Regions from separate parts of the Kitasatospora griseola genome, predicted to be linked through region 2. Evidence: riboswitches for the same ligand, from Rfam matches in the RefSeq annotation. Region 2 holds a riboswitch; each other region holds the start of a gene.

Region 1 (5,099 bases), 2.5 Mb from region 2:
GCTGTTCCTCGGAGTGGTCATCTACTTCGCCACCACCGCGCTGATCCACCCCCGGGTCTACGCCGCCGTCGGCCTCGACCCGAAGGTCGGCAAGGCCGTCGCCCGGGCCAACCCCCACTGGCGCAGCACCAAGATCGAGATGGCCCGGAAGGTGATCGGGGTTCTGGACCGCGCCGGACTGGTCGGCGCCGCCAACCGCTGGCTGCTGCGCGCCGCCGGAGTGATCGCCTGAGCGGGGAGTGGGAGAGCGCCGGGGACGGGGCGACGGCCTCGCCGGGAACTCCGTCGAGGGAGCACCGCGGCGGCCTGCACCGCGCCGGGCCGCCGCCCCGAAGCGACGGTGGCCCGGCCTGGCAGTCCTCAGCCCAGGTTCAGCACCTGGCCCGGCTGGATCAGGTCCGGGTTCTCGCCCAGCACCTGCTTGTTGGCGTTGTAGAGCTCGGTCCAGCCGCCGTCCAGCTCGTGGGTGCGGGCGATCTTCGCCAGCGTGTCACCCGGGCCGACGGTGTACGGCTGGGCGGCCGGGGTGCCGGCCGCCGGGGTGTCGGTGGCCGGCGGGCTGCTGGTGGGCGACGTGGACGTGCTCGGCTGCAGCGCGCCGGCCGCCTGGCTCGGGTCGGTGTTCGGAGCGGTCGGCGAGGTGGTCGGTGCGGGCGACTGGTTGCCGCCGGTTCCGTTTCCGCCTCCGGTCTCGCCCTGGCCCTGGTCCTGACCCTGCCCCTGGCCGTTGCCTGCGCCGTTGTTGCTGTTGCCGTTCTCCGTCCCGTTCCCGTGCCCGTTTCCGTTGCCATTCTGGCCGTCGGAGGGCGTGGTGGGGTTCGGGGTGGGGTTCGGGCTCGGGGCGGTGCTCGGGTCGGTCGGCGGTGCCGGGACGACCGGGGTGGCCGGAGCGGTCGGGGCCTGCGCGTCCGGGGTGGTGGTCGGGGACGGTGCAGCGGTCGGCGGCTGCGGGTGCGTCAGCTGCATGTAGCGCTCGTACAGGCTCTGGTGGCTGGTCCAGAACCAGCCGCCGTTCTTCTGGTACCAGTACACGTGGGACACCGGGTCGTAGCCGGGCAGGCCGGAGAAGACCGGGGCGGCGTTCGGGGCGGCGACGGTGCCGTCCGAGGCGGTGTTGGCAGCTGCCGCGCCGCGGGCACCGCGCAGCGCACCCGACTCGTCCGCCGAGTCGTTGGTGTCCACCACGCCGGGAGCGCTGGCCACGCGCAGGTCCGACGAGTCGGCGCACGAGGCCCACGGCTGCGGGCCCTCGGTGGCCAGGATGCGTTCGGCGACCACGATCTGCTGGCTGCGGGTGGCGCCGTTGGGCAGCTCGGCGTACTGGGTGCCGCCGTAGTCGACCCAGCGCTGGGCGGTGATCTGGAGACCGCCGTACATGCCGTCGCCCGAGTCGAGACTCCAGTTGCCGCCGCTCTCGCAGTCGGCGACCCGGTCCCAGACCGCGCTGGGCGCGGCCTGTGCACCCGTCGCGGTGAGCAGTGGCAGTGCGATGCCGACACCGACGACGCCGGCCGCGGCGATGGCCCGCTCGGCGGCTTTCTCCGCCTGGCTCTGCTTACGGTGACGCCCGGAACCCGTGAAGAGCATGCTCGATCCTCTCCGCACGCCTGCGAGGTGAGCTGTCGGGTTCGGACCCGGAGGGAGGCCCGGCCGCCGTCTGCCGGTCGGAGCCGGTTCGGGCGACTTCACCCCTAGCCGTGGGGGACGGCGACGTACCTGGTTCCCCCGTCCCCGCCCAGGGTTGTGGTGATCGACCCGGCAACGCGGCGGGCAGGGTTCGGCGTTGCCGCGTGCGGGGCCCGGCGGTGCGGGCCGGACCGAGCCTATTCACTCGAACGGAGCAATCACAAGCTCATCGCGCCGGCATCACGGGCGAGTCACGCAGGTCTGGCCGGGTTCGGACGCGGAGCGCCCGGGCGCGGGCGGGGAGGCGTGGCGGCCGTGCGTGGGCGACCGGTTGGCGGGAGTTCGGAGGAGGGGGAGCGGTCTGATCGGGTGGTCGGGGGGTGGGTGGTCGGGGGGTGGGTGATCGGGCAGTCGGGGGTGGGGCGATCGGATGCGAAAGTCTGACCGATCGGTGGGATTGGGAATCGGGTGGAGGGGAAGGCGGGCGTCCGGGCTCCGGTCCCATGAATTTGACTGAACGTCAACTCGCCTGAGAAGCATGGGCAGTTGAGGTGAACCAGAGCATTGCCGACCTTGCGGATAAATCGCGCGACAGCCCGTTCGGGGGCTCCCTACCATCACGGTGATCGCTGTTCCCCGACCCGCTGTGGAGGTGCCCGTGGCTGCGCTGATTCCCGAAGTGCTCCGGGTGGAGCGCCAGTTCGCCCGTCTGTTCGTCGCTCAGTCGCTGTCCGTACTGGGGGACAGGGTGTCGTTCGTGGCGCTGCCGTTCGCAGTGCTGTCGATCGGCGGGTCAGCTGCCGATGTCGGCCTGGTGGCGGCGGCGGGCTTGCTGCCGATGCTGGTGTTCACACTGGCCGGCGGCGTGTGGGCGGACCGGATACCGAGACAGCGGATCATGCTGGTCTCCGATCTGGTGCGGTGCGCGGTCCAGACGGCTGTCGCGGTGCTGCTGCTCACCGGGACGGCCCGGGTCGGGGTGCTGGCGGCGCTGATGGTGGTGTTCGGCGTGGCGGACGCTTTCTTCCTGCCTGCCTCCACGGGGCTGCTGCCGCTGCTGGTGCCCAGTGAACGGCTGGGCGAGGCCAATGCGCTGCGCGGGTTCGTCCACTCGGCGGGGCTGGTGGTCGGCCCGGTGCTGGCCGGTGCGCTGGTTGCCGTCGCCGGCCCCGGCGGCGCACTGCTGGCGGACGCAGCGAGCTTCGCCGCCAGCGCCGCAGTGCTGGCGAGGCTCGGCACGGTGGGCGGGAGGGCCGTCACGGAGCGGGCCGAGCGCCTCGGGTTCCTGGCCGAACTCCGGGTCGGCTGGCAGCAGGTGCGCCAGCGGTCCTGGGTGTGGTCGAGCATGCTCGTGATCGCGGTCTACCACGTGGTGGTGCTGCCCTCGGTGTTCGTGCTCGGTCCGGTGCTGGCGGATCGCGAGTGGGGCGGGGCCGGCGCCTGGGCCGTGGTGGTCACCGCCTTCGGCCTCGGTGCGATCGTCGGCGACGTCTGTGCCTACCGCCTCAAACCGGCCCGTCCGATGGCGGTGGCGGCCGTCGCGATGGTGGTTGCCTCCTGTCAGGCGCTGATCATCGGATCCGGCGCTCCGGTCGTGGTGATCGCTCTGCTGGAGGCGTGCACCGGAGTCGGCGTCTCCCTGTTCTTCGTGCTGTGGGAGACGTCACTCCAGGTGCACATACCCGAGCAGATGCTGTCCCGGGTCAGCTCCTACGACCAGCTGACCGCGGAGGCGCTGATGCCGCTCGGCCTGGTGCTCGCAGGCCCGCTCTCCGACGGGATCGGCGTGCACCGGGCGCTGTTCGGCATGACCGCTCTGGCACTGCCGGCCGGCCTCGTCCTGCTCGCCCTGCCGGCGGTTCGGGGACTGCCTGCACGGCCGGCGACCATCCCTGCATCCACTAATCCATAAAAGATTGGAATATGATCGCCGATGTGCCCCCGCTCGATCGACGCCCGCGGAGCACCGCTCCACGCACCACGTCCCACGTACCACCCGGGAGTCCCCCATGTCCGTCCAGGCCCAGCCCCCACTGCCGCCCCCGGCAACCACGCCGAACGCCGCGGCGCGCACCACCCCGGCCGGCCAGCCCGGGGGCCGGCCGATCCGACTCGGGCTGCGCGCCAACATTGCACAGTTCGGCCTGCTGGTGGCGGTCAACGCCCTGGTCGGTGGCATGCTCGGCCAGGAACGGACAGTCCTGCCGCTGCTCGCGGATCAGGTCTTCCACCTGTCCGCCTACACGGGTGCGCTGACGTACATCCTGGCGTTCGGCGCGACCAAGGCGGTCACCAACTTCTTCGCCGGCACGCTCTCCGACCGGTACGGGCGCAGGCCGGTGTTGATCGCGGGCTGGCTGATCGCCCTGCCGATTCCGGCGATGCTGGCCTGGGGTCCGACCTGGGGGTGGATCGTCGCGGCGAACGTGCTGCTCGGCGTCAACCAGGGCCTCACCTGGTCCACCACCGTGATCATGAAGATCGACCTGGTCGGTCCGGCCCGGCGCGGCCTGGCGATGGGCCTCAATGAAGCGGCGGGCTACCTCGCGGTGGCCGTGACCGCGACCGGCACCGGCGCCATCGCCGCCCACTGGGGCCTGCGCCCGCAGCCCTTCCTGCTCGGCGCGGCCTACGTCGCGCTCGGCCTGGGCCTGACGGTCGCCGCCGTCCGGGAGACCCGCGAGTACGCCCGTGCAGAGGCCGCCGCCCACCCGGCCCCGGTCGCCGCCATGCCAGCGGTCACGACCCAGGCGTGCCCCGGCGGTGACCAGACGGCGGTGCTCAGCACCGCCCGAATAGCCCGCACCACCAGCCTCGGCGACCGGGCGCTGTCCAGCGCCAGCTGGGCCGGCATGGTCAACAACCTCAACGACGCGCTCGCCTGGGGCATCTTCCCGCTGCTGTACGCCGCGCACGGTCTGGAGCTCGGCCGGATCGGCATCCTGGCCGCGCTCTACCCGGCGGTGTGGGGCGCGGGGCAGATGCTCACCGGCTGGTGGTCCGACCGGATCGGCCGCAAGCACCTGATCACCGCGGGCATGCTGCTGCAGGCCGTCGCCCTCAGCCTGGTCGCGGCCGGGACCAGCTTCCCGATGTGGGCCGCGGCCCAGGCCCTGCTGGGCGCGGGCACGGCCCTGGTCTACCCGACGCTGCTGGCCGTCATCGGAGACGTCGCCCACCCCGCGTGGCGGGCGCGCGCCGTCGGCGTCTACCGGCTCTGGCGCGACGGCGGCTTCGCGGTCGGTGCGCTGATGGCCGGCATCCTCGCCGACGCGTACGGCGTGACCACCGCGATCTGGGCGGTCGCCGCGTTGACCGCGGTGGCCGGTGTCATCGTGGCGGTGCGCATGTACGAGACCCATCCGCGCCGCTGACCGGTCGTCAGCAGCGGACGGCCTCCTCGGCGGCGCGGGAACGAACATTCCGGGGAGGCCTGCGAAATAGTCACTCGAGGAAGACCGACACAATGCCCA
Region 2 (5,099 bases):
CCAGGTTCTCGACACCGGCGATGTCGGTGATGTCCGGCTGGCCCAGCACGTCGATCTGGCCCTCGTCGACGGCCTGCGTGTAGAAGCGCGGAAGCGCGTCGTTGACGGCCTCCTCCAGCACCGCGCCACGGCCGAAGCGCTGGTCGATGACCCGGTTCGGGATCTTGCCCTTGCGGAAGCCCGGGACGGTGACCTGCTGGTTGATCTTCTTGTACGCCGCGTCGAGGCTGGGCTTGAGCTCCTCGAAGGGCACCTCGACGGTGAGTCGAACCCGGGTCGGGTTCAGAGTCTCGACGGCGCTCTTCACGGTTGGGTCTCCTAGGGGGGCTTGCGGTCAGGGCGATAGGCGGTTGGGGCTGAAATGCTGTCCGTACTACCGCCAGCGGTCCATCCTACCGGTACCACGAAAGCGACTGTGCCCGGCACCGGGTGCAGGTCGGGGCGACTCCCCCCAACACCCGCGCCCACAACGACAACAGGGCCCCGCCCACCGACGAGACCCTGCCGCACGGTCGGGGTGACCGGATTCGAACCGACGGCCTTCCGCTCCCAAAGCGGACGCGCTACCAACCTGCGCCACACCCCGTGGTGCCGAGCAGAAGAGTACACGTCGGCCACCCCTCGACCGGGGCGATATCCGCGAGCCGACAACGCGGAAGAAGTGTGCAATCCACCGGCGCGACCAGGTACCCTGATCCAGTCCTCGCCACCGCGACTGCGGTGCGGGTACGCCTTTGCGGGTGTAGCTCAATGGTAGAGCCCCAGTCTTCCAAACTGGTCACGCGAGTTCGATTCTCGTCACCCGCTCCAGCAGGCCGACGGCCCCGACTGCCCACGCAGTCGGGGCCGTCGGCGTTTCGGCCGGTCACCCCCTCGGCGACACCCCTCGACCACGCGCCCGGCCGCACCCCTCGACCCCCCTGCCGCACCCCGCTGCCGCACCCCGGCCGCCCGCCCGGAGCGCCGCACCCCGGGCAGCCCGAAGGCCCCGGGCGGCCGGGTGGCTGCGCGGGGCCTTCGGGGGGTGAGGCGTGGATCAGACGTTGACGCCGTGGGCCGCCAGGTAGGCGACGGGGTCGATGTCGGAGCCGTAGTCCGGGGTGGTGCGGATCTCGAAGTGCAGGTGCGGGCCGGTGACGTTGCCGGTGGCGCCGGAGAGGCCGATCTGCTGGCCCGCCGTCACGGCCTGGCCGGCCGAGACGGAGATCGAGGACAGGTGGGCGTACTGGGCGTACTTGCCGTCGGCCAGCTTGATGACGACCTGGTTGCCGTAGGCGCCGCCGTTGCCGGCCGAGACCACGGTGCCCGCGGCGACGGCCTTGAGGCTGGTGCCGGTGGCGACCGGGAAGTCGATGCCGGTGTGGTAGCCGCTGGACCAGTTGGAGCCGGCCACCTTGTAACCGGTGGTGACCTTGCCCGGCGCGGGGGCCACGTACGCGGCGTTGGCGCTGGTGGTCGCGGCGACCGGAGCGACCGGCACGGTGGTGACGGCCGGAGCCGGGGTCGACGCCTTCGGGGCCGGGGCCGCCTGCTGGGTCTTGGCGGTGTCGGCGACGGCCGGCTTCGTGACGGTGACGGCCGGCTTGGTGGCGGGCTTCGGCGCAGCGGCGGGCTTCGGCGCGGCGGCGGGCTTCGCGGCGGTGTCCGAGGAGGTGGACTTGGCGGCCGGGGCCTTCGCGGGGGCGGCGGCCTGGCCGTTGATGGTCAGCTGCTGGCCGGGGAAGATCAGGTCGGGGTTGCCGCCGACCACGGAGTGGTTGTCCTGGTAGAGCTTCTCCCAGCCGCCGTCCACGTGCTGCGCGGCAGCGATCTTGGACAGGGTGTCGCCGGAGACGACCCGGTAGTCGTGCGCGGAGGCGACCGGCGTCGCGTCCGTCGAGACCTGGGACGCCGGGCGGTTGGCGCCCTGCTCGGTGGCGGTGTGCGCGGAGGCGGCGGTGACCGGGAGACCGATCGCGGCGCCGGCCACACCGGCGGCGATGGCGATGCGGGCGACGGTGGCCAGGCGCGGCTTGCGGTGCTTGCCCTGAACGGACATGAAGCATTCCTCTCCGACGCCTGCGAGGTGAGCTGTCGGGTTCGGGCGAGAGTTGCCCGGCCGCAGAACTGCGGCTTCACCCCGAGCCGTTCCCGGATGTTCCCGGGCCCGGCGACTTACCTGTGGTTCCCCCGCTCCTGCCGTGGCGTGGTATCTGGTCGGCACCGGACGACGGCAGGACTAGGCGTTCCGTCCGGTGGCCCGCCCGGTCACTGGCCGGGCTGCGGACGAAGCAAATCCCACGGCCCGCGAGGCTGGCAAACGCCGACCGGCCCCGTTCCCAAGATCGGGAAGGGGCTGACGGTCCACCAGGTCACGCGGTGTCGACCGGGCCGCTGCGGTGCGCGTACGGGATCATGACGGTGCGCACACGAACCCCGCACGGTGGGCGACCTCGGCCACCGTGCGCGTTCGGTCGCGGACCCGGCGTGACGCCGTGGGTGACCCTGGTCACCTGCGGGCAGGCCGAATGGACGGTGCGGGGGTGCCTCCCGCCCGTCGTGGCGTGTCGCCGGAGAGCCGACGCGGCGTCAACCCGCGATCGAGGCGATGGCCTTGGAGACCGAGGTGAGGAACTGCTGGATCGGGCCGGCCATGGTCGACTGGCTCAGCATGAAGCCGAACAGGGCGGCGACGATGGCGTGCCCGGACTTCAGCTGCTTGTTGCGAATGAAGATCGCGACGATGATGCCGAACAGGACAAGCGCGGAGACGGAGAAGGCCACCGGGACTCACTTCCTCGATTCGTGGCGGGGGTTCGGGTGAAAGCCGGCGATGGCTCCCAGGCGGAAACCGGCCCCAGCCCCCCGTGTCCCCACCACTCCATCCGGACTCAGTGTGGTCGCTCGTGCGGAGTGCGTAAAGAACTTGCCCGGGGCTCCTGCGCCCGAACCCGCCTGGTAGGACTGATTTTCGCCGACCGCGACGATAGCGGACGGGTTCTGACGGCCCGTCGGCGGGCGGCGGTCCGCGCAGGCCGGCGCGGTAAACCGGCAGGCAGATCCGGTGTCACCGGTCGGCCCGGACGCCGCACCGGAATTGGCCGAAGATCAACGCCCGGGTTTGACACTCCGTGGACACTCCGCGCTCACCGGGTCTGCACTCGCCGCGGGTTCAGCGGCGCCAGATCAGCAGCACCGCGCGGTCGTCGTTGACGTGCTTGGCGACGGTGTCGATCAGCCGGACCGCCGCCCCGGACCGGATCGCCGCCGGTGCGGCGGCGACCAGCCGGTCGGCCTCGCCCATCAGCCGGTCCATGCCCTCGGCGAGGTCGCGGCCGGGGATCTCCACCATGCCGTCGGTGCACAGCATCAGGACGTCGCCGGGGCCGAGGGTGCCGCGCACCCCCTCGAACTTGGCTTCGTCGTAGACGCCGAGCAGCGGGCCCTCGGCCTCCTTGACCTCCCAGTAACCGGCCCCCGCGAGGCGGTGCATGCCGGGCAGGTGTCCGGCGGAGAGCAGTTCGTACTCGCCGGTGTCCAGGTCCACCACCAGGTGGACGGCGGTGGCGAAGCCCTCTGCCCAGTCCTGGCGCAGCAGGTAACCGTTGGCGGCGGGCAGGAAGTCGTGGGCGGGCAGCGAGCCGAGCAGTCCGCCGAAGGCGCCGGACAGCAGCAGCGAGCGGCTGCCGGCGTCCATGCCCTTGCCGGAGACGTCGGCGAGGACGACTTCGAGCACCCGCCCGCCGGGGCCGGTGCGGGCGGCGGCCATGAAGTCGCCGGAGAAGGACTGGCCGCCGGCCGGGCGCAGCGCGGTGTCGGTGTGCCAGCCGTCGGGCAGTTGCGGGATGCGGCCCTGGACCCGGATCCGCTCGCGCAGGTCGAACAGCATGGTGGAGCCGCCCCGCCAGGGCACGCCGATCCGGCGGCGGAACTGGGCGACCAGCAGCCCGGCGACGCCGACCGCGCCGACCACCAGGGCGGCACCCGGGGTCACGCCGTGGGTGTAGGCCTCGGGCTGCGCGCTGGCGACGCGCTCCCCGGTGTGCACCAGGGACTCGGCGATCAGCCCGCCCGCCGCGACGGCGTACAGCAGCACCAGGGTGCCGGGGCGCAGCAGCAGGGCGCCGGCCAGCACCGGCAGCACCAGGGCGGTGGGTGGGGCCCAGTCGGGGATCGCGATGTTCAGCAGCACCAGCACGGGCACGGCGAGGGCGAGGGCGGCGAACGCCCACCAGTCGGCGCCGTCGCCGCGGAAGTAGTCGACGCCGGTGCGGCGCAGCCTGCGTCGGGCCCGGTACAGCGCAGCGCGCAGCCGGGCCGTCACGGGCTCGCGGGGCGGTCTGCCGCCCCGGCCCGTCGCTCCGGTGCGCGCGCTGTCGGCCATGGGGACCGACCTTATCCACCGGCGGTGCCCGCGTCGACGGCCCGGGTGGCACCGAGTGCAACGAGAGCGGCACGCTCCGGTGGGTTTCGGCCGCGGGCGCCGCGACGGGGAGCACCGGAGACCGGAGACCGGCATGGGCGCGACAAATCGGTCGCACGCTTCCGGTTCGGGTGGTAGGCAGGGCCTCATGACGATTCGACACCCCGAACTGACCCTGCGGCCGTTGCGCGTCGAGGAGTGGGAGACCTGGTACAGCACCCTGGACGTGGCGTTCGGCGGCGGCGGGGAGGCCCCCGCGGAGCGCGCGCTGTGGCACGAGTTGACGGAGGTGGAGCGTTCGCTGGCGATCTGCGAGGGCGAGCGCATCGTCGGCGGCGGCTCGGCGTTCAGCTTCCGACTGGTGGTGCCGGGCGGCGCGGTGGTCCCGGCGGCGGGCGTGACGATGGTGGGCGTGCTGCCCACCCACCGGCGCCGGGGCGCGCTGACCGCCATGATGCGCCGTCAGTTGGCGGACGTGCGGGCGGCCGGGGAGTCGCTGGCGGTGCTGACGGCGTCCGAGCCGGCGATCTACGGGCGGTTCGGCTACGGGCAGGGCACCCGCAAGGCCGTGGTGTCGATGCTCCGCGGCCGGGCGAAGGTGCACACGCCGGAGCGCCGCGGCGAGCTGGTGCTGCGGCTGGCCGATCCGACGGCCGAACTGGCGCGCTGCGAGGAGCTGTACGCCCGCCTCGCCACT
Region 3 (5,099 bases), 1.5 Mb from region 2:
GGTGGGCTCGCTGCTGCTCCGGTCCGACCTGCTGACCTGGCCCCGGCTGTACACCCTGCTGCTGCGCGCGGACGGCGTGCCGGTGGAGGACCTCGACCGGGTGCGGGGCTGGCTGGAGGAGTTCCGGGCGCTGGACGTCGAGGAGCGCTTCGCCGCGTACGAGCGGGTGCCGGGCGTGGAGCCGGACGGCGGCTGGGGCCCGGAGCGGGCGCTGCTGGTCGGGGTGTCCACGGACGGCGCGCGCCGGCTGCTGGAGCAGGGCCTGATGCGGCGCAGCTACCGCAACCTGGCGGAGCTGACCGCCCGGGGTCTGCCGATGCCGGACGAACTCGCCGGGGAGTTCGAGGAGTTCGAGGAGGCGGTGGCACAGGCCGCGATCGACCTGTGCGGCGAGTGGACGGTACCGGGGCTGGCCCGGCTGCTGCTGGAGGAGTTCCCGGAGCTGGCCCCCGAGGTGTACTGAGGGCTCCGGCCCGTCGGGTCCGCCGTTCGGAGGACCCGGGGATCGTCCTGATGATCCATCGGCCGTGGCCGTCCGGACGATCCGCGGGGCGGGGCCGCCGGGCCAGGGTGGAGCCATGGACATCGTGACTCCCGCCGGCGCCGCCGCGGCCGGCCTGTGCCCGTCGTTCCGGCGGGTCGCCGCCCTGGCCGCCGCGTTCTGGTCGGCGGGCTTCGCCCTGGTGCACCTGTACTGGCTGCTGGGCGGCCGGGCCGGGCGGCCTGTCGGTGCTGGACAACACGCCGCTGCTGGTGATCGACGTCGTCGCGACACCGCTGTGCGCGGCGGCCGCTGCCCTGGCGCTGGTGCGGCCGTGGGGCGGGCGGCTGCCGGCCCGCAGCTGCTGTGGGCCGCGCGGGGCACGGCGGTGGTGCTGATCGTGCACGCCGCGCCGTCCGTGCCGGACCGGGCGGCGCTGGCGGCCGGTCACCGCTCGGTGGCGGAGCCGGCCGCGACGGCCCGCTTCGCGACACTGCTGTACGAGCCGTTCTTCCTGGCCGGCGGGGTGCTGTTCGGGTGCGCGGTGTTCGGCCGCCGACTCCTGCCGGGAGACGACGGCCGTCGGTGAGCGCGGGAGTTACGGCTGCAGGCCGAGCTGCTGGAGCCAGGGCAGCGGGTCGACCGGGGCGCCGCCGCCGGGGCGGACCTCCAGGTGCAGGTGCGGGCCGGTGACGTTGCCGGTGGCGCCGACCGCGCCGAGCACGGCGCCGGGGGCGACCGGGCCGGAGGCGGTGACGATCCGGGAGAGGTGGCAGTACCAGAGTTCGGTGCCGTCGGGGAGGGTCTGGATGACCCGGTAGCCGTAGGGGCCGGACCAGCCCGCCGAGGTGACGGTGCCTCCGGCGACGGCGGCGACGGGGGTGCCGGTGCGGGCGGCGAAGTCCAGGCCGGTGTGCAGGTGCGCCCAGTGCGAGCCGGCCTGGGCGAAGTGCGCGGTCAGCTGGTAGCCGGCCACCGGCAGGGTGTGCGCGTCCCGTTCGGCCTCGGCCTGCTGGGCGGCGCGCTTGGCCTCGGCGTCCTGGGCGGCGGCGAGCCGGGCGGATTCGTCGGCGGAGGTGCGCTGGCCGTCGGCCTGCTGCTGGATGCGGGCGGCGAGGGCGAGGCCGGGGTCGGCGGCGAGCAGTCCGTCGGAGACCTCGTCGGCGGCGGTGACGGGCACCGGGGCGGCGGCCTGCGCGGGGGCGGCGGCGAGTCCGGTGGCGCTGAGCGCGGCGGTCATCGCGGTGACGCCCAGCAGGGGCGCGCCGGCGCGGGACTGACGGGGCAGCCGGTGCCGGGCGGCTTCCGGCTCGACCGGGTGGTCGAGCAGCTGGGTGCCGGTGCTCTCGGTGTAGGTCGACGCCACGGGGGCGTGCTCCTTCCTTCCCTGCCGCCGACCGGGTTAGCTGACGGGTTCGGAGGTGGAAGGTCTCCTACGGTCGGGCCCAGGGCCGTCCCGATTCACCCCGGTGGAACGTGGTTCCCCGGCTCCTGGGACGCCCCGAAGGGTGTGCCCAAGTGGATTAGGCGTGGCGCACGGTGCCGCATGGTTACGGCGTTGCCGACCGCGCTGCGTTATCAAACGTTAATCCTATGGACCCCATGATTCCAAGCTCCTCCCGGGAGACGGTGAAGATTTCCTGACGCCCTATGGGCGATTTATGACGATTCACCAGGCCGTACCTGACGGATGGTGACCGCACGGTTGAGTATCCGTACTCACGCCCCGCTCCCGGGCCGGCGCGACCCTGATGCCATGACCGCAACCGTGCCGCACCGGACCACCGCCGCCTACTTCCTGCAGGCCGCCGCCTCCTTCGCGCTGGCCGCCATCGCCCTCACCATCGGGATCGCCTACCTGCCGGTGAGCGCCTGGATGCGCGCCTTCCTCGCCGTCGGCGTGCTGTACGTGATCACTTCCGCGTTCACGCTGGCCAAGGTGGTCCGGGACCGCCAGGAGGAGGGCGCGATCACCAGCCGGGTGGACCAGGCCCGGCTGGAGAAGCTGCTCGCCGAGCACGACCCGTTCAAGATGGAGAACATCTGACGACCCGGCCGGCCGCCCCGCTTGACGGCTAAGGCTATTAGCCTTAGCTTTATGGCTATCGGCAGTCGGTCGGGCCTCCAGCGCCCGGCGCACCGCACCCGCCCGCCCAGGAGGCCCACCATGAGCAGCACCCTCGGCACCACCCGGTACCTCGACGTCACCGGCGGCCGGATCGCCTACGACGACACCCCCGGCGACGGCGTCCCGGTGGTCCTGCTGCCCGGCATGCTCGACAAGCGCGCCGCCTACCGGCACCTCGTCCCGCTGCTGACCGCCGCCGGACACCGGGTGATCACCATGGACCTGCGCGGCCTCGGCGAGTCCTCCACCGGCTTCACCGACCACTCCCCCGCCGCGATCGCCGAGGACCTGGTCGCCCTGCTCGACCACCTCGACCTGCGCGGCGCCGTCCTGGCCGGCAGCTCGTACACCGGCGCCACGGTGGTCCGCACGGCCGGACTCGCCCCCGGGCGCACCGCCGGGGTGGTGCTGATCGACGCCTTCATCGAGAACCTCCCGCTGAACGGCTTCCAGAAGGCGATGTTCGGGCTGGCCGCCCCGCTGGTGTCCGCCTTCCCGGGCCTGTGGAGCGCGCTGCAGAAGTTCTACTACCCGACCGAGCGACCCGCCGACTTCGACGCCTACCGGGCCGGCCTCGCCGAGATGCTGCGCGAGCCCGCCCGCAAGGCCGCGCTGCGCGGCTACCTCAAGGGCGACTCCGCGCCGGTCGGCTGGTGCGAGGCCGTCGAGGTCCCCGCGCTGGTGCTGATGGGCAGCAAGGACCCCGACTTCCCGGACCCCGGGCTGATCGCCGACCGGCAGGCCGCCGCGCTGCGCGGCCGTAGGGTGATGATCGAGAACGCCGGCCACTACCCGATGGCCAGCCACCCGCAGGCGGTCGCCGACGCCCTGCTCCCCTTCCTGAACGAGGTCGCCCGCTGATGGCCCGCGCCGGACTCTCCCCCACCGCGGTGGTGGACCACGCCCTCGACCTGATCGACGCCCAGGGCGCCGAGACGCTCACCCTGGCCGCCGTCGCCGCCAGGGCCGGGGTCGCCACCCCCTCGCTGTACAAGCACGTCGCCGGGGGCCTGCCCGAACTGCGCCGCCTGGTCGCCGTCCGCACCCTCGACGACCTCACCGACCACCTGGCCGCCGCCGTCCTCGGCCACTCCCGCGACGAGGCGGTCGCCGCCCTGCTCACCGCGTACGCCGGGTACGCCACCGGGTTCCCGCGGCGCTACGCCGCACTGCCGCAGGCCCCCGACCCCGATCCGGAGCTCACCGCGGCCGGCGAGCGGCTGGTGAACGTGCTGTTCGCCGTCCTGCGCGGGTACGGCCTGGAGGGGTCCGAGGCGGTGCACGCCGCGCGCACGCTGCGTGCCGTGGCCCACGGGTACGCCTCGTTGACCACGGCGGGGGCGTTCCAGCTCGCCGAGGGCCGGGACGTGACGCTGGAGCGGCTGATCGGGGTCGTGGTCGACGGCCTCGCCGACTGGCCGGGCGGGCGGACGGCGTGACCTGAGGGGGGTCGGGCGCGTTCTACCCGGTATGAAGAAGCGCAGCCTGCTCGCCTTTGCCTCGCTCGCCGTCGGCGTGGTCGCCTCGCTCACCGCGCCCAGCGCGGCGCACGCCACCCACGAGCACGCGGGCGGCACCACCCCGCACACCGACACCCTCTCCGCCCCGGACCGGCCGCTCGCCGAGAACGTCCAGGAGGACGGCACGCCCGCCTGACAGCAGCCCCACCTGCGCACACGCCCCCCGTGCGCGCCCCTCCACACCTTTTCGCAACCGGTCCACCACCGTTCTGTCACCACCGGTGCGTAACACTGTCCTTCGGTCGGGAAGTCATACCGCGTAGAGAACTTCCACGGTGTGACCGACAAGCACGGAGGACAGCGCAATGTCGCAGGCGACTCAGCACACCCGCACGGGACTGATCCCCGCTCCGCGGACCGCCCCGGACGGGTCGGCGCCCGTTGCGCGGGCCGTCGAGCCCCGGCCGGAGCGGTGGGGGGCGGTGCTGGCCCGCTGCTCCGCGGTGGCCCGGGGGCTGCGCTCGCTGCGGCCGGTGGCGGCGAAGGAGCAGCCGTCGTACGGCGAGGTCGACGGCCAGTAGTCATCGCCCGTCGAATGTGACGGAGGGTGAACTTCGGTCGGTCAATGGCATGTTGCCTTCCGGCCATCGGCCGGTCGATTTTCGGACATCCGGCCCTGCTGGTTCTGTCCGATATTGGCGCGCTCTGAACAGCAATGCTTCGATCAGTTCATACGGAAGTAGGAAGTCCACCCTAGAATTCGCGCGTGACGACCACTCAATGGTGCTTGGCAGCAGCCGCATTGCTCGCTCTTCTCGCTCTCGCGGCCACCGCTCGGTCCCGCGCCGTCACCCGAACCCTGCGCGGCCGGCTGGCCGACGCCGAGGACGAACTCGCCGCCGCCCGTGACCGGCTGGCCGCCGAGCTGGCGGACCGTCAGGCCGGTGCCGAATCGGTTCTGCGCGAGCAGGAGATGAACGCGGCCACCCACCGCGCCTTTCTCAGCGTGGCCCGCCGCATCCTGGTGATG
Region 4 (5,099 bases), 410 kb from region 2:
ACCCCGCCGCCGGCGTACATGCCGACGTGGTGCCTGTCCTTGAAGAAGATCACCAGGTCTCCGGGCCGGGCTTCGGCGAGGCTCACCCGCCGACCGGCCGAGGCCTGTCCCTGCGAGGTCCGCGGCAGGGTCACTCCGGCCTGCCGCCACGCCCAGTACATCAGACCGGAGCAGTCGAACGTGGTCGGGCCGGTGGATCCGTACACGTACGGGGAGCCGATCTTCGAGACGGCGGCGTTCAGCGCGGCCGCGGCGCGGTCGGACGCGGGGGGCAGGTCGCCGAGGTCGAGCCGGTCGGTGCCGCGGGTGGCGCGGTCCTGGGCGTCCCGGGCGTCGTCGTCGGCCAGCCGGACCCGCTCGGCGGCGCTGAGGCCGCCCAGCAGCCGCTGGGCCCGGGCGAGCCGGCTGTGGACCTCGTCCTTGGCGGCGGCCAGGCGCTGCCGGGCCTGTTCCAGTTCGTCGAGCTTGGCGGTGGCCTCCTGGCGTCGCTGGTCCAGTCGGCGCTGCCGTTCGTGCAGCTCGCGCAGGGTCTCGTTCTGCCGCTCGGTGGCCTGGCCGAGGGCGCGGGCGCCGGCCAGGTAGGACGCCGGGTCCTTGTCGAGCATCAGCCGCAGGGTGGGGTCGAGGCCCTGGGTGCGGTACTGGGCGGCGACCACCGCCCCGAGGTCGCCGCGCAGCCGGTTGAGGTCGTCCTGCCCGGCCGCGACCTGGCTCTGCAGGGCGCCGGCCTCGCGTTGCAGCCTTCGCTGCTGCTCCTGGGCCGCGTTGTACTTCTCGTTCGCCTGCTCGGCCTCCTCGTACAGCTGGTCGACCTGCGCCTTGACGTCGGTGCGGTCGGGCGGGTCGGTCGGCGCGGCGCCGGCCGGGGCGACGCCGAGGTGGAGGACGCCGGTCGCGGCGGCGGTGAGCGCCAGGGCGCGGGCGAGGCGCTGGACACCGGGCAGTGGGGGGCGACGGTGCACGGACACGTGCGACGACTCCGTTCCTGCGGCCGGCCTCCGCCGCCGCCCGCCGGTCGGGCGGCCGTCCGCACGGGGGGCCGGGCCAGAGGTTAGCGAGTCGGAAGGATCCAGTCCAAACCCTGACAACCTCGAATATTCGACCGCGAATCGGACACCGGAACGAGTGCGGCCCGGCACCCCCTGTGCGGGGTGCCGGGCCGGGCGCTCGAAGGAGCCGTCAGATCCGGACGATCTTGGTGATCGGCATCACGGTGGCGGACTCGTAGCGGACCTGCGCGCCAGTGTGCGGGGCGTGCACGATCTGCCCGTTGCCGACGTACATGCCGACGTGGTGCTGGTCGCCGTAGTAGATGATCAGGTCACCCGGTCGGGCGTTGGCGATGTTGGTGCCGATGTTGGTGCCGGCACCCGCCTGGGCCTGCGAGGTGCGCGGGATCGACACACCCGCTTGGGCGTAGGCCCACTGCATCAGACCGGAGCAGTCGAAGGTGCTCGGGCCGGCCGCGCCGTAGGAGTACCAGCTGCCCAGCTTGGACAGCGCGGCGCTCATCGCGGCGCCCGCGTAGCCGGCCGGAGCCTGCACCGGGGCGGCGAGGTCGGTCCGGGCGGTGTCGCGGGAGGCCCGCTCGGCCTGGCTGCGGGAGGCGTCGGCGGCCTTGGCCTCGGCCGCGGCGAGCTCGTCGCGCTCCTTCTGGGTGAGCGTGTTGAGCAGGTCCTGCGCCTTGGCCAGCTTGGCCTGGACGTCCTCCTTGTCGGCCTGGAGGGCCTTCGTGGTGGTGTCCAGCTCGGCGAGCTTCTGCTCGGCCTCCTTGCGCTGCCCGTCCAGCTTGGCCTGCTCGGCCTTGAAGCTCTTCAGCAGGTCCGCCTGGGTGGCGCCGACCGTGTTGAGCGTGCCGGCCTGCCCGAGGAAGGCGTCCGGGCTGCTGGAGAGCATCAGCTGCATGGTCTGCGAGATGCCGCCGTTGCGGTACTGCTCGGCGGCGATGTTGGCCAGGCTGTCCTGAACGGTGGTCACCTGGTCCTGCTGGCGGGCCAGCTGGTCCTGCAACTGGGTGACCTGCTTCTGCAGGTTCTGCTGCTTCTCGACGGAGGCGTTGAGCGCCTCGGTCTTCACCTCGGCCTGCTCGTTGAGCTGGTCGACCTGCTGCTTGACCTGGTCCTTGGTGGGCGCCGGGTCGGCGTGCGCGCCGGTCTGCGCGGAGAGCGCGACGGCGGTGGCGGCAGCGGCAGTGAGAATCGAGACCCGGGCACGGCCGACGGGCTTGGGACGGCGATGGGACGCCACGAAGGCGGACTCCTTCTTCCTCACACCGCCTACCGGGTGAGCTGACGGGTTCGGGCCGGAAGAGATGCCCTACAGCGCTTCACCGACCGCTGTCGCGGCCGGCCCGGCGCCGATTCACCCCGGGGGAACGTGGTTCCCCGGCTCCGTTCGACAGCACCCCCGCAGGGGTATCCCCGTCGGCGGACCTCGTTCTGACGATCCGCCCGCTGTGTCACGGACTCGGCGGCGACCCCCACCGTCGCCCCCCTTGGGCGATCGACTCTGCGGCGGTCGAACCAAGACCCTAGTAACCGATCCGTGATCGGTTCAAATCCTTGTCCGAAAAAAATCTGAATCTGAGTCAATTTCGATTACGGAAATGACCGAACGTAAGGGATTCGTTGCACAGTGCGCAGCATTTCCCTTCGTTCCATCGAAAAACACAACGCCCGGACGTGTTCGAGATCACAGTGGAATCTCGACCCGTCCGGGCGTGTCACGGCGCGTCAGTTGTCGCCCTCTGGGGCGTATGTCCGGATTGTCGGACCGTCAGACCCGGCGGATGGTGAGGATCGGCAGGGTGTCCGCGGCCATCAGCTTCACCACGTCGCCGGTGCGCGGCGCGTGCACCACCATGCCGTTGCCGACGTACATGCCCACGTGGTGCGCGTCGTTGTAGTAGACCACCAGGTCACCGGGCTGCGCGTTGTGCCAGTCCTTGCCCACGTTGGTGCCCACGCCGGCCTGCGACTGCGAGGTGCGCGGCAGCGAGACGCCGGCCTGCGCGTACGCCCACACCATCAGGCCGGAGCAGTCGAAGGTGCTCGGGCCGGTCGCGCCCCACACGTAGGCCGAGCCGCGCTTGTCGAGCGCCCGCTGCACCGCGACGCCGGCGTAGCCGGCGGCCTTCGGCAGGCTGCCCAGGTCGACCCGGTCGGCGCCGCGCGAGGCTGCGCCGCCGCCGCGCAGGATCGCGGCCCGGTCGGTGGCGGAGAGCTGGCTGAGCAGCTTCTGCGCCTCCTGGAGCTTGCTCTGCACGTCGTTCTTGGCGTCGTTGAGCGCCTGGGTGGAGCTGTCCAGCTCGGCCAGGACGGTCGCCGCCTCCTGCTTCTGCTGGTCCAGCCGGCGCTGCTGGTCCTCCAGCGACTTCAGCGTGGCGGCCTGGGTGCTGGCCGCCTGGTCGAAGGAGGACGCCTGGTCCAGGTACTTGTCCGGGTCGGAGGAGAGCATCAGCTGCATCGACGGGTCGATGCCCGCGTGCCGGTACTGGTCGCCGGCCACCGCCGCCAGCCCGGAGGCCAGCTCGGTCAGCTGCTCCTGGCCGCGGGCCACCTGGTCCTGCAGCTGGTCGGCCTGCTTGCGCAGCTGGTCGGCCTTCTCCTTGGCGCCGTTGTACTTCTCGGCGGCCTGCTCCTGCTCCTCCAGCAGCTTGTCGACCTGCGCCTTGACCTCGTCCTTGTTCGGCTGGGCCGGCGCGGCGTGCGCACTCACCTGGGCCGACAGGGCGACCGCGGTCGCGGCGGCAGCGGTCAGCACGGTCACCCGGGCGCGACTCGGCTGCTTGGGACGGCGGTGGGAGGCCACGGCGGTGCTCCTTCTTCCTGCTGGACTCACCCGATCAGGCGATAGTCCGGAATATAGGTTTGACGCCAGACCCTAGTGAAGTCCCTACCTCCGCGTCCACTCCCGGGGGGCTCCCGAATGGGCTTCTCCGCCCCCTTTCACCACACCGACACACTCCGGACGCTTCAACGCCGCTGACCGCCCGTCAACTCGATCAGCTGCGCGACAGCCGGTTCAGCAGCAGCACCGAGGCCACCGGGCGGGCGCCGGCCTTGCGCACCCCGTCCGCGACCTCCTTGTCGGCGGAGACCACCACCACCGGCCGGCCCTGCGGCTCGGCCCGCACCATGCGGCGGATCAGCTCGTCCGCGGTCTCCCCGGTCCGACTGAACCGGACCCGCACACCGCGCGGCGGAGCCATGATCACCGGCACGTCCAGGTCCTGGCCGTCGAACACGCAGGTCACCTCGGCCTGGGTCCGCTGGGCCAGCATCGCCAGGCCGCCCAGCAGCCTCAGCCGCTGCTGCTCCAGCGGCAGTTGCGGATAGCCGGTCTTGGTCACGTTGTAGCCGTCCACCACCAGGTGGACCTGCGGGATGGCCAGCAGCTGGTCCAGCAGCGCCGGATCGTCCTCGGCCAGGCCGCGCCGGGCCACGTCGTGCGGCGAGGCCGAGCCGGGCTCCACCGCCTCCACCAGGTCGGCGGGGCGCAGCGCCGTCACCGGCAGTGCCAACTCCCGCTGCAGGCCCTGCGCGGACTGCAGCACGGTGTCCAACAGCAGCCGCAGCCGCATGTCCTCGACGCTGCGGCCCTCCCGGGCGGTGCGCCGCCCGGTCTCCACCGCGGACTCCAGCTCGGACACCCGGTGCCGCAGCCGGCGGGCCTCCACCTCGGCGGCGCCGCGCTCGGCCGCGGCGGCGGCCCGGGCGGCCTCCAGCTCGGCGGCCAGGCGGCGGCTCTCGGCCTGCGCCCGGCGGGTGTCGGCCTCCAGCGAACGGACCTTCTTGCGCAGCGAGTCGGCCTCCCGGCGCACCCCCTCGGACTCGGCGCGGTGCCGGTCCAGCTCGGCGCGGGCGGCGGAGCGGGCCTCGGCGAGCTCCTCCTGGAGCTTCTCGACCATCCGGGCGGCCTCCGCGGCGACGCCCTCGGCGTCCACCCGCTCGGCCTGCTCGCCGGCCTCCTCTACCAGCCGGGCCCAGCCGGTGGGCCGCACCAGGTAGGCGGCGGCCGCCACGTCCATCGGGTCGGCGGCGGCCGGCACGGTGCCCGCCTCCAGCGCGCGCACCAGGTCGGGCTGGCCGAGCCGCAGC

Evidence for each region. A riboswitch is a leader RNA that binds a small molecule or an ion and turns the genes downstream of it on or off. The one in region 2 is predicted to bind cyclic di-AMP.
Region 1: linked by a shared signal. The riboswitch ahead of ACI1MP_RS35735 (transglycosylase family protein) and the one ahead of ACI1MP_RS25200 (peptidoglycan DD-metalloendopeptidase family protein) in region 2 are both predicted to bind cyclic di-AMP.
Region 3: linked by a shared signal. The riboswitch ahead of ACI1MP_RS17960 (M23 family metallopeptidase) and the one ahead of ACI1MP_RS25200 (peptidoglycan DD-metalloendopeptidase family protein) in region 2 are both predicted to bind cyclic di-AMP.
Region 4: linked by a shared signal. The riboswitch ahead of ACI1MP_RS27055 (NlpC/P60 family protein) and the one ahead of ACI1MP_RS25200 (peptidoglycan DD-metalloendopeptidase family protein) in region 2 are both predicted to bind cyclic di-AMP.

What each region holds. Positions count from the first base shown of each region.
Region 1 is NZ_CP173360.1:8,034,802-8,039,900, forward strand. It holds gene ACI1MP_RS35730 (diiron oxygenase) at 1-232, shown strand, start outside; gene ACI1MP_RS35735 (transglycosylase family protein) at 361-1,587, opposite strand; cyclic di-AMP (ydaO/yuaA leader) riboswitch at 1,591-1,759, opposite strand; gene ACI1MP_RS35740 (MFS transporter) at 2,285-3,538, shown strand; gene ACI1MP_RS35745 (MFS transporter) at 3,636-5,000, shown strand; gene ACI1MP_RS35750 (hypothetical protein) at 5,071-5,099, opposite strand, start outside.
Region 2 is NZ_CP173360.1:5,540,303-5,545,401, reverse strand. It holds gene tig (trigger factor) at 1-307, opposite strand, end outside; tRNA gene ACI1MP_RS25210 (tRNA-Pro) at 513-586, opposite strand; tRNA gene ACI1MP_RS25205 (tRNA-Gly) at 737-810, shown strand; gene ACI1MP_RS25200 (peptidoglycan DD-metalloendopeptidase family protein) at 1,037-2,038, opposite strand; cyclic di-AMP (ydaO/yuaA leader) riboswitch at 2,041-2,196, opposite strand; gene ACI1MP_RS25195 (hypothetical protein) at 2,569-2,763, opposite strand; gene ACI1MP_RS25190 (PP2C family protein-serine/threonine phosphatase) at 3,152-4,363, opposite strand; gene ACI1MP_RS25185 (GNAT family N-acetyltransferase) at 4,551-5,099, shown strand, end outside.
Region 3 is NZ_CP173360.1:4,004,374-4,009,472, forward strand. It holds gene ACI1MP_RS17950 (hypothetical protein) at 1-463, shown strand, start outside; gene ACI1MP_RS17955 (DUF3995 domain-containing protein) at 579-1,070, shown strand; gene ACI1MP_RS17960 (M23 family metallopeptidase) at 1,080-1,847, opposite strand; cyclic di-AMP (ydaO/yuaA leader) riboswitch at 1,858-2,021, opposite strand; gene ACI1MP_RS17965 (YiaA/YiaB family inner membrane protein) at 2,238-2,528, shown strand; gene ACI1MP_RS17970 (alpha/beta fold hydrolase) at 2,649-3,470, shown strand; gene ACI1MP_RS17975 (TetR-like C-terminal domain-containing protein) at 3,470-4,048, shown strand; gene ACI1MP_RS17980 (hypothetical protein) at 4,080-4,265, shown strand; gene ACI1MP_RS17985 (hypothetical protein) at 4,435-4,650, shown strand; gene ACI1MP_RS17990 (sensor histidine kinase) at 4,836-5,099, shown strand, end outside.
Region 4 is NZ_CP173360.1:5,955,022-5,960,120, reverse strand. It holds gene ACI1MP_RS27060 (NlpC/P60 family protein) at 1-968, opposite strand, end outside; gene ACI1MP_RS27055 (NlpC/P60 family protein) at 1,180-2,247, opposite strand; cyclic di-AMP (ydaO/yuaA leader) riboswitch at 2,258-2,413, opposite strand; gene ACI1MP_RS27050 (NlpC/P60 family protein) at 2,776-3,810, opposite strand; gene ACI1MP_RS27045 (NYN domain-containing protein) at 4,004-5,099, opposite strand, start outside.